DNA from 3 places in the Pantoea sp. PGP6 genome. Region 1 is predicted to be linked to each of the others. Evidence: predicted binding sites of a transcription regulator. Region 1 holds the regulator's gene; each other region holds the start of a gene.
The links. The regulator PurR, encoded in region 1, represses purine synthesis genes. The targets are predictions, from matches to a motif close to CANGCAAACGTTTGCNTG.
Positions count from the first base shown of each region.

Region 2: the regulator PurR is predicted to act here: its motif matches at 1,973-1,990, upstream of ACLIBF_RS19305 (NCS2 family permease).
Region 3: the regulator PurR is predicted to act here: its motif matches at 1,482-1,499, upstream of ACLIBF_RS19160 (nucleoside-specific channel-forming protein Tsx).

Region 1 covers NZ_JBQBMA010000001.1:2,480,816-2,486,191, reverse strand. The annotation lists gene punR (DNA-binding transcriptional activator PunR) at 1-709, shown strand, start outside; gene purR (HTH-type transcriptional repressor PurR) at 706-1,731, opposite strand; gene cydH (cytochrome bd-I oxidase subunit CydH) at 2,013-2,102, shown strand; gene ACLIBF_RS12095 (C40 family peptidase) at 2,162-2,956, opposite strand; gene ACLIBF_RS12090 (Grx4 family monothiol glutaredoxin) at 3,321-3,656, shown strand; gene rnt (ribonuclease T) at 3,702-4,367, opposite strand; gene gloA (lactoylglutathione lyase) at 4,487-4,894, opposite strand; gene nemA (alkene reductase) at 5,009-5,376, opposite strand, start outside.
Region 2 covers NZ_JBQBMA010000001.1:3,984,411-3,989,786, reverse strand. The annotation lists gene soxS (superoxide response transcriptional regulator SoxS) at 13-438, opposite strand; gene soxR (redox-sensitive transcriptional activator SoxR) at 539-1,024, shown strand; gene ACLIBF_RS19310 (glutathione S-transferase family protein) at 1,064-1,729, shown strand; gene ACLIBF_RS19305 (NCS2 family permease) at 2,091-3,440, shown strand; gene ACLIBF_RS19300 (Na+/H+ antiporter) at 3,588-5,237, shown strand; gene ACLIBF_RS19295 (LysR family transcriptional regulator) at 5,282-5,376, opposite strand, start outside.
Region 3 covers NZ_JBQBMA010000001.1:3,948,138-3,953,513, reverse strand. The annotation lists gene yjdN (VOC family metalloprotein YjdN) at 1-291, shown strand, start outside; gene ACLIBF_RS19160 (nucleoside-specific channel-forming protein Tsx) at 383-1,249, opposite strand; gene ACLIBF_RS19155 (sensor histidine kinase) at 1,527-2,879, opposite strand; gene ACLIBF_RS19150 (response regulator) at 2,876-3,535, opposite strand; gene ACLIBF_RS19145 (helix-turn-helix domain-containing protein) at 4,098-4,466, shown strand; gene ACLIBF_RS19140 (LysR family transcriptional regulator) at 4,628-5,376, shown strand, end outside.

The sequences.
Region 1 (5,376 bases):
CCGTGAAGGGCGCAGCGTTATCAAAAAAATGCTCGCCACCCGCCGCCAGTGTCAGCAGCTGGCTAACGGCTGGCGTGGACAGCTGAGTATTGCGGTCGACTGCATCGTCAAGCCGCAGCGCACCCGGCAGTTAGTCAAAGATTTTTACCGCCATTTCCCCGACATGGAGTTGCACATCAGTTATGAAGTGTTTAACGGCGTCTGGGATGCGCTGGCGGATGATCGGGTTGAAGTGGCCATCGGCGCCACTCAGGCGATACCGGTCGGCGGACGCTTTGCCTTTCGCGACATGGGGACGCTCAACTGGCGCTGCGTGGTGGCGAACCACCATCCGCTGACTGGCGTGAGTCAGATTGATGACGACACCCTGCGCAGCTGGCCGTCGCTGGTGCTGGAAGATACCTCACGCGCGCTGCCACGCCGGATGACGTGGACGCTCGACAATCAGCGTCGTCTGGTGGTGCCGGAATGGCAGACCGGCCTGGATTGCGTGCTGGCGGGATTGTGTGTGGCGATGGTGCCGGGGCATCTGGCGCGGCCATTACTGGACAGCGGAGCGCTGGTGGAGCTGACGTTGCCGGTTGCATTTCCGGACAGCCCCTGTTGCGTAAGCTGGGCGGAAGATCGCGCATCACCGGCGACGGGCTGGTTACTCAGCTATCTGGGTGATGCGCAAACGCTTAATCAGGAGTGGTTAAGCGAAGATTAACGGCGATAGTCGCGGAACGGACCGTCAGCCACGGAACGACGTTCAATCAGCGTCGGATGCACTTCGATGGTCTGAGAAACCTCTCGTTTACTGGTGATGCGGTCAAGCAGCATCTCCAGCGCTTTCTCACCCAGTTGTGCTTTTGGCTGATGCACGGTAGTCAGCGCAGGCGCGAAGTAGCGCGCGTTGCGCACATTGTCATATCCGATCACCGAAATGTCCTGCGGCACCCGCAAACCCATCTCATCGGCGGCGCAAATCGCGCCCATCGCCATGATATCACCACCGCAGAACACCGCGGTCGGGCGCTGTTTCTGCGACAGGATCTGCTGCATCGCCTGATAGCCTGATTCCGGTTCGAAGTCGCCCTGCACGATCCATTCGGCACGCGGCTGAATGCCGGCTTCTTCCAGCGCCTTGAGGAAACCAGCATGACGTCCGCCGCCGGTGTTGCGCTCCATCTGACCGGGAATCGCGCCAATCTCACGGTGACCGCGCTCAATCAGATAACGTCCGGCCAGATAGCCGCCCTGAAACGCATTATCCAGCACCGTGTCGGTGAAGTCGGCGCGTGACTCGCCCCAGTCCATCACCACCATCGGGATATTACGATTTTCTTCCAGCATCTTCAGCAGATCGTCCGGATACTCAGAACACATTACCAGCAAACCATCGACGCGCTTCTGCGCCATCATGCTGAGATAGGCTCGCTGCTTTTGCAGGTCGTTATGCGCATTGCCCAGAATCAGGGTGTAACCTTTGTCGAAGCAGTGATTCTCCACCGCCTCAATAATTTCAGCAAAGTAGGGCGCTTCGCTCGAGGTTGCCAGCAGGCCCAGCGTTTTGGTGTGATTCACTTTCAGGCTGCGCGCTACGGCGCTCGGCGAATAGTGCAGTTCCTGAATCGCCTGCCAGACGGCGTTGCGCGTCTCTTCAGCGACAAAACGCGTTTTGTTGATGACGTGCGAAACGGTGGTCGTTGAGACGCCGGCGCGTTTTGCCACATCTTTAATTGTTGCCATTAAAATCGGACTCCAGGGCTTATCTAACGCAATGATAAGCATAATGTTAAACGTTTGCGTCTGCTCAGGGTTTTCTCCGCAATTATGCAGCTTTTCTGGCCGGTAAACAGGCGTCTGGCGGGTAATGAGCGCCTGAAAAGGAGAGCAAACGGAACCGGGGCTGCGCGCGTTGCGCAACAAAGGCAGGATTCTAACAAGGCTGGACGGATAAAACGAGATTTTTACCGGCCCGTATGGGAAAATGGCTTATCCCTACAAAATGTGTGACTAAGGAGCGGTAAATGAGTACAGATTTGAAACTGGCCCTGATGACCACCGTCGGCTGTCTGCTGATGATTGTCGCCTTTAGCTTTACAGCTGTGCTGCACTAATGAAAAAGCCGGGCATCGCCCGGCTTTTCTCTGTCTGGTTATTCGCGTAGCGAATCCGCTTAACGAATGGTTTTCGGCGTCATCACCCGACGCGCGCCGATGTAGTGACGCTGCCAGTAATCTTCACCCAGCGCACTGATCTGAATATCTTTGCCGGTGCGTGGCGACTGAATAAATTTGCCGTTGCCGAGATAAACCCCAACGTGATCGGCGGTGCCGCGACCATTAATCCGGAAGAAGACTAAATCGCCTTTCTCCAGCGACTCACGTTTTACCGGCGCGGCGTCGCGCAGGTGGTACATCTCATTGGCGGTACGCGGGATCTTAAATTTAACCAGATCTTTATAGGCGTACCACACCAGACCGCTGCAGTCGAAACCGGTGTGCGGTGAGGTGCCGCCCCACTGATAGGGTTTACCCAGCTGGCCCATCAACTTGGTCATCGCCGTCTCGCGCGCCTTCTGGTAGCGCTGGCGATGTGACTTGCTCATTTTAATGGTGCCGGTGTCACCGCTGTCATTGCTGCTGGCGTCAGCCGTTTTAAGCAGACGCTGATGGCCGTAGCGTTTCTTACTGGCGGTTTTGAGCAGGGTTTTGCTTTTCTTTGCGGGAAGATGACTGGCGGTGAGTTCGCTTTTTTTCTGTTTTTTGAGTTTGAGCTTCTGGACCGGGCTGACGCGTGTTTTCTTCGCCGACGTTTTCAACGGGCGACGCTTGCGGCGCTCATCTTCGCGCGCACTCTTTTTCTCTGCTTTATGCGAACTGACATTCACCGGCGCCTGCGGGGAAGCAGAAGCGATGTTGAAGAACAGTTGCGCAAAGGCAAGGATGAAAAGCGTAATGATTAAACGCATAGTCCGGTTTTAGTTAAGTTGTCAGGGCCACTACGCACCGCGACAAAGTTGGGAAAAATCTGATCCAGGATCAGCGCCGAAGCCATTCTAGTCCAGTTCACCTGAAAACCGTAACGCCTTTTTTTATTAATCTTTCGGCCTCGCCCGTTTGCGCTGAAAATGAGCATTTTCAGCGTCTTATATCTACAAAACTATTGCAAATTATTAATATGTTACTTGTAGTTAATAATCGGGAGTTAACAGGGCCGAAAAGAGGACTTAACAAACATGGCGATTTAATCGGGTAACCCCCAAAATCTCGTTTTCAGTCCTGGTGCGAAGTCGCTACAATAAACAAACACGAAGTGACGAATTAAGGAAGGCAATTATGAGTACTGTAGAAAAAATTCAGCGCCAGATCGCAGAAAACCCGATCCTGCTGTACATGAAAGGTTCCCCGAAACTGCCAAGCTGCGGTTTCTCTGCGCAGGCGGTACAGGCGCTGTCAGCCTGCGGTGAGCGTTTTGCTTACGTGGATATTCTGCAGAACCCAGACATTCGTGCAGAGCTGCCGAAATATGCCAACTGGCCAACCTTCCCGCAGCTGTGGATTGATGGCGAACTGGTCGGCGGATGTGACATCATCGTCGAAATGTTCCAGCGCGGTGAACTGCAGTCGCTGATTAAAGAGACCGCAGAGAAGTTTAAAGAAGCGGAATAAAACAAAAAGGCCGACATCGCGTCGGCCTTTTTCATTGCAGATTCTTCAGTCAGCGCTCGCGGCTGCTTCGCCTTCGGCGAAGGGCAGGGGCCAGCCACCCAGCCGTTTCCAGCGATTCACCAGTTCACAGAACAAAATAGCGGTCTGCTGAGTATCATACAGCGCCGAGTGTGCCTGGGTGCTGTCAAACGCCATACCCGCGGCTTTACACGCCTTCGCCAGCACGGTCTGTCCGAGCACCAGTCCGCTCAGCGCCGCGGTATCAAAGGTGGCAAACGGGTGGAAAGGATTGCGCTTCAGACTGGCACGCTCGGCGGCCGCGTTCATGAAGTTCAGATCAAACGTCGCATTATGCGCGACCATAATGGCGCGATTGCAGCCGGTATCCTTAATGCCTTTACGCACCATCTTAAAGATGGCGTGCAGCGCCTCATATTCACTCACTGCGCCGCGCAGCGGATTGCTGGGATCGATACCGGTGAACGCCAGCGCTTCAGGATGCAGTAGCGATCCAACAAACGGTTCAACGTGAAAATGCAGCGTCTGGTCGAGATGGATCCAGCCCTCATCATCCATTTTCAGCGTGGTAGCGGCAATCTCCAGCAGCGCGTCGGTCTGCGCGTTGAAGCCGGCGGTTTCGACGTCGATGACCACCGGATAGAAGCCACGGAAACGTTGATTGAGTGCATTGGGGGAATTCGATTCAGACATCAGGATCTCATTGCAGAAAAAGGGCAGCGCGCATTATGGCAAAAATCTGGCCCGGGTGCAGCAGATGAAGAGGAGCAGAAGAGGTCAGCCCACCCGACAGGGCAGGCTGAAGAGCAGGCTTAGTTGCCCAGGCCGTGACCGGCGTGTTTGTTCTCGATCAGTTCGATTTTATAACCATCGGGATCTTCAACAAAGGCGATGATGGTTGAGCCACCTTTCACCGGACCCGCTTCACGTGTGACGTTGCCGCCATCGTTACGGATTCGTTCGCAGGCTGCAGCAACGTCGTCGACGCCCAGCGCGATGTGACCGTAAGCGTTACCGAGGTCATACTTATCAACGCCCCAGTTGTAGGTCAGTTCGATCACTGCGCCTTCGCTCTCTTCGGTATAGCCAACAAACGCCAGCGTATACTTATATTCGGTATTTTCACTCTGACGCAGCACGCGCATGCCCAGCACGCGAGTGTAGAAGTCGATTGAGCGTTGCAGATCGCCAACGCGCAGCATGGTATGAAGTAAACGCATAACATCCTCTTTAATAATCAAAACGCCATCGCCGGATGACACAAGCGCTAAGTATAGCGATCAAAATCGCCAATGAATAATGGCTGCCATCATCCCGGATGGCAGCCCGCTCTCTTACAGCGTTGGGTAATCGATATAGCCTTCAGCACCGCCGCCGTAGAAGCTCTCCGGACGCTGCGGGTTGAGTGGCGCATCCTGCTGCAGGCGCTCCACCAGATCCGGGTTGGCGATGTAATCGCGACCAAACGCGACCGCGTCGATCAGACCACGCGCAATCAGGTCGTCCGCTTTCTCAACGGTGTAGGCACCCGCGCCGATGATTGCGCCAGGGAACAGGTTACGAACTTTCTCACGGAACGCGTCGCTGTATGGCTTACCGCCGGCCCAGTCAGGCTCGGAGAGGTGCAGATAGGCGATATTGCGCTTCGCCAGTTCACCGATATACCACAGCGCCGCTTCTTCTTCATCCGGACCGTTATCCA
Region 2 (5,376 bases), 1.5 Mb from region 1:
GCGTCCTGACAGTTAACGGACCGGGCAGCACTCGCCGGTGGTGCGCTGGGTAAAGCTGGCCATGCTGTCATTGCAGCCGAAGCTCAGCAGGCGAGGGCGCTGAATCGCCTGACGGCGCATGGTGTGACGGTAGGCGGTAGGGGTTTGCGAGAACTGGCGGCGAAACACCCGCGAGAAGGTCTGCTGCGAGTCATAGCCGTACTGCATCGCGATATCAAACACCGGGCGCTGGGTCTGAGACAGCGCTTCGGCTGCCAGCGTCAGACGGCGTTCACGGATATAGCCGCCAAGCGTCTGTTTGGTGACGGTACGGAACATCCGCTGCAGGTGCCATTTCGAATAACCCGATTTTGCTGCCACTTCATCAATGGACAAACTTTTGTCCAGATTCTGGTCAATCCAGTGCGTCAGGGAATGAATGATCTCTTCTTGCATCATGGCCTCATCCTTCTGGTGCTTAATAAGCGGTAATGGGAGTTTAGTCGTTTTGATGGGAAGCGAGTATAATTCCTCAAGTTAACTTGAGGTAAAGAGCCAGATGAAAAAAGATCGCAACTACCCCAAACCGGTATTAACGCCGGGCGAAGTGGCGCGCCGCAGCGGCGTCGCGGTGTCAGCGCTGCACTTCTATGAAACCAAAGGGCTGATATTCAGTACCCGTAACGGCGGTAATCAGCGGCGTTACAGCCGTGATGTGCTGCGACGCGTGGCTATCATCAAAATTGCGCAACGCATCGGTATTCCGCTGGCGACCGTCAGCGACAGCCTTGAGCATATTCCGGCCAATAAGCGGATGTCGGCCCCGGAGTGGGACGCCCTGACTCAGCACTGGCGCGAAGAGCTGGATAAGCGCATCGAAACCCTGACCCGGTTGCGCAACGACCTTGATGGCTGTATCGGCTGCGGCTGTCTGTCGATGCGCGATTGTCCGCTGCGCAATCCGGGCGATCGGCTGGGTCAGCAAGGGTCAGGAGCGGTGCTGCTCGACCCGGAACAGGACGGTAACCATCCGGACGCGGAGTGACGTCTATACTGGTGGGAGGTCAACACACAGGGAATCATGATGATCACCGTTCACCATCTCGAGCAATCACGTTCACATCGGGTGCTATGGCTGCTGGAAGAGCTGGAAGTGCCGTATCAGATCAAACGTTATCAACGCGAGCCAACCATGCTGGCGCCCGAGGCGCTGAAAAAAGTGCATCCGCTGGGAAAATCACCGGTGATTACCGATGAAAACCGGGTGGTGGCGGAATCCGGGGCGATTCTCGAGTATCTGGAACAGAAATATGATCACGAATTCCGGCTGAAGCTGAGTGATGAAGAGTCGCTGTTGCAGTCGCGCTACTGGCTGCACTACGCCGAGGGTTCGCTGATGCCGCTGCTGGTGATGAAGCTGATCTTCGGACAGATGGGGAAAGCGCCGGTGCCCTGGCTGCTGCGCCCGGTTGGCGCGGCGTTTGGCAAAGGGGTGCAGAAGGCCTGGCTCGATAAACAGCTGCAACCGCATATGAAAATGATTGAGCAGCATCTGGCGGCTAATCCGTGGTTCGCGGGTCAGCGCTTCGGTATCGCCGACATTCAGATGAGCTTTCCGCTGCTGGCCCTGGCGCAACGTGTCGGGATGGAGCAGATGCCGGCCAGTCAGAAATGGCTGCAAACCGTTCAGCAGCGTGCTGCCTGGCAGCGGGCTATCGATCAGGGCGGCGAACTCTCTCTGCCAGGTTAATCCTCTCTCTGCTGGCGTACCGTTTTTTTTCGTGCGGCGCTGCCAGTTGTTCAGCGTTTAAAAATGTCTGTAACTTCAACGCCTCAGCCGATGCGGTCAGCCGCTGCCTGGCCGAAAACGGCGCTCACCACCTGATCTTTATGCTGATTAATGTCCTTCCGCCAGTTGAAAATGTGCCGGTAAACGCCGGATAATCGTTTGCCTTTTTATCTGGCGGTCCTTTGACTGCCAACTATCTGCGGCAAGGTAAACGTTTGCCTGGCGGAATTACTCCATCAGCGCAGCCGGATTACCCGCTTATTTCAGGGACAGCGACGGTCGCAGAGCGATCCACACTACAAAAAATCTTTGAGGCTCAACTATGTCAATTGAATCACGCCCGGCCAGTGGAAAACTGGACGCCTGGTTCGCGATCTCGGCGCGCGGCAGCAGTGTGCGTCAGGAAATTCTGGCCGGACTGACTACCTTTCTGGCGATGGTCTATTCGGTCATTGTGGTACCGGGCATGCTCGGTAAAGCCGGTTTTCCGCCAACCGCGGTATTTGTCGCCACCTGCCTGGTAGCCAGTTTCGGCTCCATCCTGATGGGGCTGTGGGCCAATTTGCCGATGGCGATTGGCTGCGCCATTTCGCTGACCGCCTTTACCGCCTTTAGCCTGGTGCTGGGCCAGCACATCAGCGTACCGGTCGCGCTCGGTGCGGTATTCCTGATGGGGTTGCTGTTTACCCTGATCTCGGTGACCGGCATTCGGGCGTGGATCCTGCGCAACCTGCCAATGGGCGTGGCGCATGGCACCGGCGTCGGAATTGGATTGTTCCTGCTGCTGATCGCGGCGGATGGCGTCGGTCTGGTGGTAAAAAACCCGGCACCGGGTTTGCCGGTTGCGCTGGGTCAGTTTGCTACTTTCCCGGTGATCATGACGCTGCTGGGACTGGCGGCGATTTTTGGCCTGGAAAAACGGCGGGTACCGGGCGGCATTCTGATGACGATTATCGCCATTTCGCTGCTCGGGCTGATCTTCGATCCGGCGGTGAGCTACAAAGGATTGTTTGCTCTGCCGAGCCTGCGTGACGCCAGCGGTCAGTCGCTGGTGTTCAGCCTCGACATCATGGGCGCGTTGCAGCCGGTGGTGCTGCCGAGCGTGCTGGCACTGGTAATGACCGCAGTATTTGACGCCACCGGCACCATTCGCGCGGTGGCGGGGCAGGCCAATCTGCTGGATAAGCAGGGCCAGATTATCAATGGCGGTCGCGCCCTGACGACCGATTCGGTCAGCAGCCTGTTTGCGGGCCTGGTCGGCGCGTCACCTGCGGCGGTGTATATCGAGTCAGCGGCCGGTACTGCGGCGGGCGGCAAAACCGGCCTGACCGCCATTGTGGTCGGCCTGCTGTTTATGGTGATCCTGTTTATGTCACCGCTGGCCTGGCTGGTACCGGCTTACGCTACCGCACCCGCGCTGATGTATGTCGGTCTGCTGATGCTGAGTAACGTGGCGAAAATCGACTTTAATGACTTCGTCGATGCGATGTCCGGCCTGTTGACCGCGGTGATTATCGTGCTGACCTGCAACATCGTCACCGGCATCATGATCGGCTTTGCCTCGCTGGTGGTCGGCCGCGTTTTTGCGGGTGAATGGCGCAAGCTGAACCTTGGGACGGTGCTGATCGCCGTAGCGCTGGTGGCGTTTTACGCCGGCGGCTGGGCGATCTGACTGATCAACCGGGCGCGCAGCGGTGCGTCCGGAATTTTTCACTTTTTTCCCGCCAGCCGCACGCGTAGCTGACCCTTCAGGCTTCGGTTTGTTTTACACTTTAGCGCTCAACAATGATTGAAAGATAACGACGCGCCTAAGGAAAGCATGGAAATCTTTTTTACTATTCTCATCATGACGCTGGTGGTGTCGCTCTCTGGCGTCGCTGCCCGTATTTTGCCCTTTCAGATCCCGCTGCCGCTGGTGCAGATCGCCGCTGGCGCACTGCTGGCCTGGCCCACTTTTGGTCTGCATGTAGATTTTGACCCGGAACTGTTTCTGGTGCTGTTTATCCCGCCGCTGCTGTTTGCTGACGGCTGGAAAACGCCAATCAGCGAGTTCCTGCATCATGGTCGCGAGATTATTGGCTTAGCGCTGGCGCTGGTATTGATTACCGTGGTCGGCATTGGCTATCTGATCTACTGGATGGTGCCCGGCATTCCGCTGATCCCGGCCTTTGCGCTGGCGGCGGTGCTGTCTCCGACCGATGCCGTGGCGCTCTCCGGGATTGTCGGCGAAGGGCGTATCCCGAAGAAAATCATGTCGATTGTGCAGGGCGAAGCCCTGATGAACGACGCGTCAGGTCTGGTGTCGCTGAAATTCGCCGTCGCCGTCGCGATGGGCACCATGGTATTTACCTGGGGCGGTGCCAGCGTCGAATTCCTGAAAGTGGCGATTGGTGGTCTGATCGCCGGTGTGGCGGTCTGCTGGCTGTACGGTAAATCGCTGCGCATACTCAGCCGCTGGAGCGGTGACGATCCGGCCACCCAGACCGTGCTGCTGCTGCTGCTGCCGTTCGCCTCTTACCTGATTGCGGAACACCTCGGCGTATCGGGTATCCTCGCGGCCGTCGCGGCGGGGATGACCATCACCCGTTCCGGCATTATCCGTCAGGCACCGCTGGCGATGCGTTTGCGCGCCAATAGCGTCTGGCAGATGCTGGAGTTCGTGTTCAACGGCATGGTGTTCCTGATGCTGGGCCTGCAGCTGCCGGACATTCTGCAAACCTCGGTGGATCAGGCTAATGCTGATCCAAACGTTGAGCTGTGGATGCTGTTCGCCGATATCGGGCTGGTCTATCTGGCGCTGATGCTGGTGCGTTTTGGCTGGCTGTTTATCATGCAGCGCTTCAGCAAACGCCTGCTGAAGAAGAAGCCGCTGGAGTTCTCCAACTACTCGCTGCGTGAACTGCTGATCGCTTCCTTTGCCGGCGTCCGCGGGGCGATTACCCTCGCTGGTGTGCTGTCGATTCCGCTGTTCCTCAGCAACGGTGATCCGTTCCCGGCGCGTTATGAGCTGGTGTTTATCGCCACCGGGGTGATCCTGTTCTCGCTGCTGGTCGGAGTGGTGATCCTGCCGATTCTGCTGCGTGGTATCGATACCATTGATAAAGGTGCGCATCGTCGTGAGCTGCAAAATGCCCGCGCAGTAATGGCCAGCGTGGCGATTGAGAGCCTGCATAAGATGGAAGCGCGACTGGAAAAAGAGTCGGACCAGAACATCGATCCGGAACTGCTGAAAGAGGTGAGTCTGCGGGTGATCGGCAACTTACGCCGCCGCGCTGAAGGGAAAAATGACCTTGAGCACGCGCTGTTCGCTGAGAACCTGGAGCGCCGCTTCCGCCTGACCGGCCTGCGTGCCGAACGGGCCGAGGTCTACCATCTGCGCGCGACCCAGCAGATCTCCAATGAGACGATGCAGAAACTGCTGCACGATCTCGACCTGCTTGAAGCATTACTGATCGAAAAAGAAGAGTAAGCCTCTGCCGGCACGCTGCACCGCCAGTGCAGCGTGCCGCCGGTTCAGACCGACAGGCGCGGTGCCTGGTCTGGCCAGTGTTCGCGGCAGCAGGCGATCCACGCCTGAGCGCTGCGCGACAGATAGTTACCTTCACGCC
Region 3 (5,376 bases), 1.5 Mb from region 1:
CCGCCACAGCCGCCGGAAAAAATCATGCACGCACATCTGCGCATCGGTCAGGGAGAGTTGATGCTGAGCGACGGAAACACGCAGAAGCCGCCTGCGTCCGATCATGCCGGTTACGCGGTCAGCCTCGCCACTACTGACGCGGAACAGGGTAAAGCCTGGTTTGAGAAACTGTCAGTGGGCGGTAACGTGACGACCCCGTGGCAGGAGACGTTCTGGTCGAATGGCTTTGCGATGTTTATTGATAAGTTCGGCATTCCATGGCGCATCAACGTGGTGAAACCGCAGGAATAATGGTGTGGTTTAGCCGATCGGCGCCGGCAACAGCGGCGCCGTTTTCAGCTCACAGTCACAACGGCCAGCTTTGCAGCCAGCCGCGTGCTCATCAGAAGTTGTAACCCGCCACCAGGTAGTAACCCCAGCCGGTCGATTTCACTTCAAACGGACCGTTGCCGAAGTTCAGCTCCTGCCCATCCGCCCACTGACCGCCATTGTGGAAGTAACGCGCCACGGCAGAGAAGTGCCAGTGATCGTAACCCAGTGACAGAATGTGGCTGGAGGCGATGGAGTTGCTGGTGCGCGACGACCCGCCTTTCTCGTTGAGATCGGAGCCCCAGTCAAAGTTGGTGAAGCCCACATAGCCAAGATTACCGCCCCACAGCGTGGTGATCGGCACGAAATATTTCACCTTGAAGCGATAGCCATCCCAGCTGTTTTCATTCGCGGCGCCGTAGTTTTCCCACTGGTATTTGGCATAGACGTTCAGTGACAGGCCGACATCGCTGTGGGTATCGATATCGGTACCCAGGCCCATATACCAGGTGTTCTGGCGGTTATCGCTGTTGCGGCCCATGTCGTAGATGTAGTTGTTGGCGAAGTACCACTCTTTGAACGGACCAAACGCCAGACTGGTGCCGGTCAGTTTGTCGATTGAGAAGCGCGGTTCAATCTCCATAAACATCGGGGAACCGTGGTCAAAAATCCCGTTGGCGTTGCTGTTACCTACGCCGAAGAAGTTGGTCAGATCGAGATAACCGTAAAAATCGAACCAGTCTTTTTTGGCAAACGCTTCATATTCCAGATAAACGTCGTTGTTGAACTGTGGTCCAAAGCGCGTGTGGTAGCTGCCCACCACGTTTACGCTCTGATGCCACCAGTCGGACAGGTATTGCGGATCGCTATCAGCGGCTTGCGCAACACCTGTCCAGGAACATGCCAGCACGGCACCTGCTATCAACGTTTTGAATTTCATTATCATTAACCACATGCTTTTGACCGCTGCACAGCAGGCGCAGTCAGAGAGAAGTCGATCCCTGGGTGGGGAGTGAGTTAGTCAGGACAAAACAGCCGGTTTTCAGCTCGCGTAGCGTGCCTGCAACACAGCGATAGAAAATAGATTTTGCTCACGTTTGTCAAAAAGTGTTGCATTACAATTCAGTGAAAATGTGACGTGATTCACAATAATGGCGATGATCGAACGGAACCAGGCAACCGTTTACGTTGTCTGGTTCGTGATCAAATGGGCGGGATCAGGGAAAAGTGACGCGGACCTGCAAACCACAAATAGCACCCTGTGGCGTCAGACAATTGGAGAGGGCGACCTGAATCTGATGCTTCTGCGCGACGCTGCGCACAATCGATAAGCCGAGGCCGCTGCCCTGCGCTTTAACGTCAGGCGAACGGGTGAAACGGTCAAAGGCGCGTTCAATAAACGCCTCCGGCATTCCCGGTCCGTTATCGACGATATCGACCACCGTCCGGCCCGCGACCCGATGCAGCAGAACATCCACCAGGCTCCCCTCCGGGGTGTGCAACATGGCGTTACCAATCAGGTTATCAAACAGGCTGCGCAGCTCAGATCGGCTGGCCTGCAGACGATACTGGGTCGAGCCATTAAAGCCGATATCAATGCCGCGTTTATCCGCTACCACCATTAGCTGCTCGATGCTCTCTTTCAGCAGATCTTCCAGTTCAATCTGCTCAATGCTGGCGACCACGCTTTGATCTTCCTGACGAGACACATTCAGCAACTGGGTCACCAGATGGCGGGTGCGCGTCACGCCTGCTTCGAGCTGACTGAACTGCCGGCTGGCCTCGCCAGGCTGAATATGCTGCCGCAGGTTCTCCAGCTGCAATGTGACAGCGGTGACCGGCGTACGCAGTTCGTGGGCGGCATCTTCCAGGAACTGCCGCTGGGATGACCAGGCTTCACGCAGCTTGTTCAGCAACGAGTTATACGCGGCGACCAGCGGCAGGATCTCATCCGGCAGCCCTTCGGGTGAGACATTGTGCGGATGATGCGTCTCCTGCGCTGCAATCTGCCGCGAGGCGACCTGCAGATCGCGAGTGATCTTGCGGACCACCAGCCAGATCACCAGCAGCGACAGCGGCATCATCAGGATCAACGGAATGATCGCCGACAGCGCCCGTTTTACCATCAGCGCTTTCATGTAGCTGAGGTTGTGCATCACCTGAATAGTCTTGATCTCACTGCCAGGCTGGCCCGGACGGGTGTAGATACGCCACTCACAGTCATCACAGTGTCCTACGTCGACATCACGATAACCGCGCTGAGTTTGCAGCGGCGCGTGCAGTTCCGGCCACGAGCTGGCGCGCAGTCGGCCCTGGCTATCCCACAGCTGAACCACAAAGGCGCTTTTCGCTTTGTCAGGCGTAATCATCGGTGACAGCGCCGGCATCTGTTTGTTGGTAGACCAGGCATCAGCGATTTTTGACAGCTGATCGTCCTTCATGGTGCCTACCATGTCGCCGTAGCAGCTGAAGAAATACCAGGTGACGCCGCCGATCATCAGCAGATGAATAATCAGCAGCGTACTGAGTAATTTATTGCGCAATGAGCGCATAAAGGGGAACGATTTCATATCGCCGGCACCCGCCAGCCCAGCCCGCGGACGTTACGAATCGCGTCGTTATCCAGTTTGCGCCGCATCCCGTGGATCAGCACATCGACCGCGTTGCTGCTCACTTCGTCGCCCCAGCCGTAAATGCGATTCTCCAGCTGCTCGCGAGAAAGAATGGCACCCGGACGCTCCAGCAAAGCATACAGCAGGGCGTATTCACGTGCGGTCAGCTGCTCGCGCTGGCCCTTATAGAGCACTTCGCGCGTCATCATATCCAGCTGTACGTCGCCACTGCCGAGAAGCGAGTCAGCCGCACCGTGGCGACGTCGGGTAATCGCCCGCATCCGGGCCAGCACTTCCTGTAAATCGAACGGTTTAAGCAGGTAATCGTCAGCACCGCTGTCGAGCCCCTGCACCCGCTGCGCCACAGTATCGCGCGCCGTCAGAATCAGTACCGGCGTGGAATCGCCGCGCCCGCGCGCCCGGCGCAGCACCTGCAATCCATCATCACGCGGCAAGCCGAGATCCAGCAACACGCAGCTGTAGCCGCCTTCGCTCCAGGCGTTATGGGCATAAACGCCATCGCGTACCCAATCCACCGACCAGCCCGCGCCCTCTAAAGCCTGCTGCAGGTTCGCGCCGATCATTTCATCATCTTCAACCAATAACACGCGCATGGCTGATCTCCTCTGGAAAGATGGGAGCAGTTTATGCCCGGATAGTTAGCACAGAATTATCCGCCGTCATACTTCGCGCCACAGCGGCGTTGGCTGCACTTTTTCGCCCTGGTCACTTCCGCCGTCATACTTCGTACTACAGCCGCGTTGGCTGCATTTACTCACCTCAGTCACTTCCGCCTTCGTACTTCGCGCTATAGCAGCGTGGCTGCATTGGTCGGCTTGCTGCAACGTGAATTACTCTGGCGTTATTTAACACAAATTTGCCTGACGGACCCGGGCGTGACTTAACGCAAATTATTTAAATTCTGGCCGCTATGGCTTAACGAAGAATAGTTAAATCGACGCTGGCGTGATTTAACACAAATTATTTTACCGGAAGGCCGGTGTTACTTAACGCTTATTATTCAGGCGGGTTGCTGTTGTTACCTGGTGGATAAACGCTAGCCGCAGGCCCGAATCTGACGGTTGCTAATTCTGCGCTAATTTTCTGCTAATTAAGGGATAAATTTAACCGGGTAAAGTGGGTTCACTGCACATCAGCGTAAACCAGGAGGAACCCATGAATCAGCGCGAGTTTATTCGCAGTTTGCTGGAATGGATAGAGAACAATCTAGGACACGATCTGCATCTGGATGAGGTGGCGCGCCGCTCTGGCTATTCCCGCTGGCACCTGCAACGGCTGTTTCGCCAGCATACCGGATTTTCACTGGCTGAATATATTCGCCAGCGGCGATTAACTGAATCTGCGCTGACGTTGCTGAGCAGCAATGAAGCGATATTGCAGGTCGCCATGAACTACGGGTTCGATACCCAGCAAGCCTATACCCGCACCTTCAAAAACTATTTTATGGTGACGCCAGGCCAGTTGCGCCGCCAGCGGCGGGTGGAGCCGGATCGGTTACTGTTTCCACTGGCCATGGCCAGTTGAGGCCCGCGATGACCTTCCCGCCAGGTGAAAAGCGCGGGAAGGTCGATGCGCGTCGCGCCGCTGTCTGATTTCCCCCTTCTTTTTTGCCGATCCGTCGCCGTAAGCTGCCCCGAACATGCTAGTTTGATGCCAGAATCCTCAGGCTATCGGAGCGGTAACGCATGGAAAACAGTGCCAATTTAACCGCCATGCTGGTGTTTGCGCGGGTGGTGGAACTCCAGAGTTTCAGTGAGGCGGCGCGGGCACTCGGCTGGTCCAAATCCCATGTCAGCCGGGAAATTGCCCGACTGGAGCTGCGGCTGGGCATCCGGCTGTTGCAGCGCACCACCCGGCGGCTGGCACTGACCGAACTCGGCCAGGCTTACTATCCCTACTGCGTACGCATGCTGGCGGAAGTGCAGCGGGCCGATGCGTTTGTTCAGCAGCTGCATCAGCAACCGGCCGGTAATGTGCGGCTGCAGGCCCCGGTGACTTACGGCTGTCAGTGTGTGGTGCCGGTGCTTAATCGCTTTCTGCGTCGTCACCTGCATATCAACGTTGATCTGGATCTGACCGATCGTAATCGCGATACGCTGGACGGTCAGATCGATGTGGCGATCGTCATTCGATCCCGGCCCCCGCAGCAGGGCAATTTCCGCGTGCTAAGCGATATTGAGTGGGGCCTGTATGCGGCACCGGGTTATCTGGCGCAGCGGCCTGCCATCGAACATCCTGAGATGTTGCCGCGCCACGATCTGCTGCTGTTTCACGGGCCGGCACACACCGCCGCGCTGCCGTTCCGGCGTGACAAGCAGCGGCTGGCGCTGGATGTCCGCAGCCGTTTTCGCGCCAACAACAGCATGGCGCTGCTGAACGCGGCGCTGGCGGGCAGCGGCATCGCCTATCTGCCTTCCTATATGGCGCAGGAGGC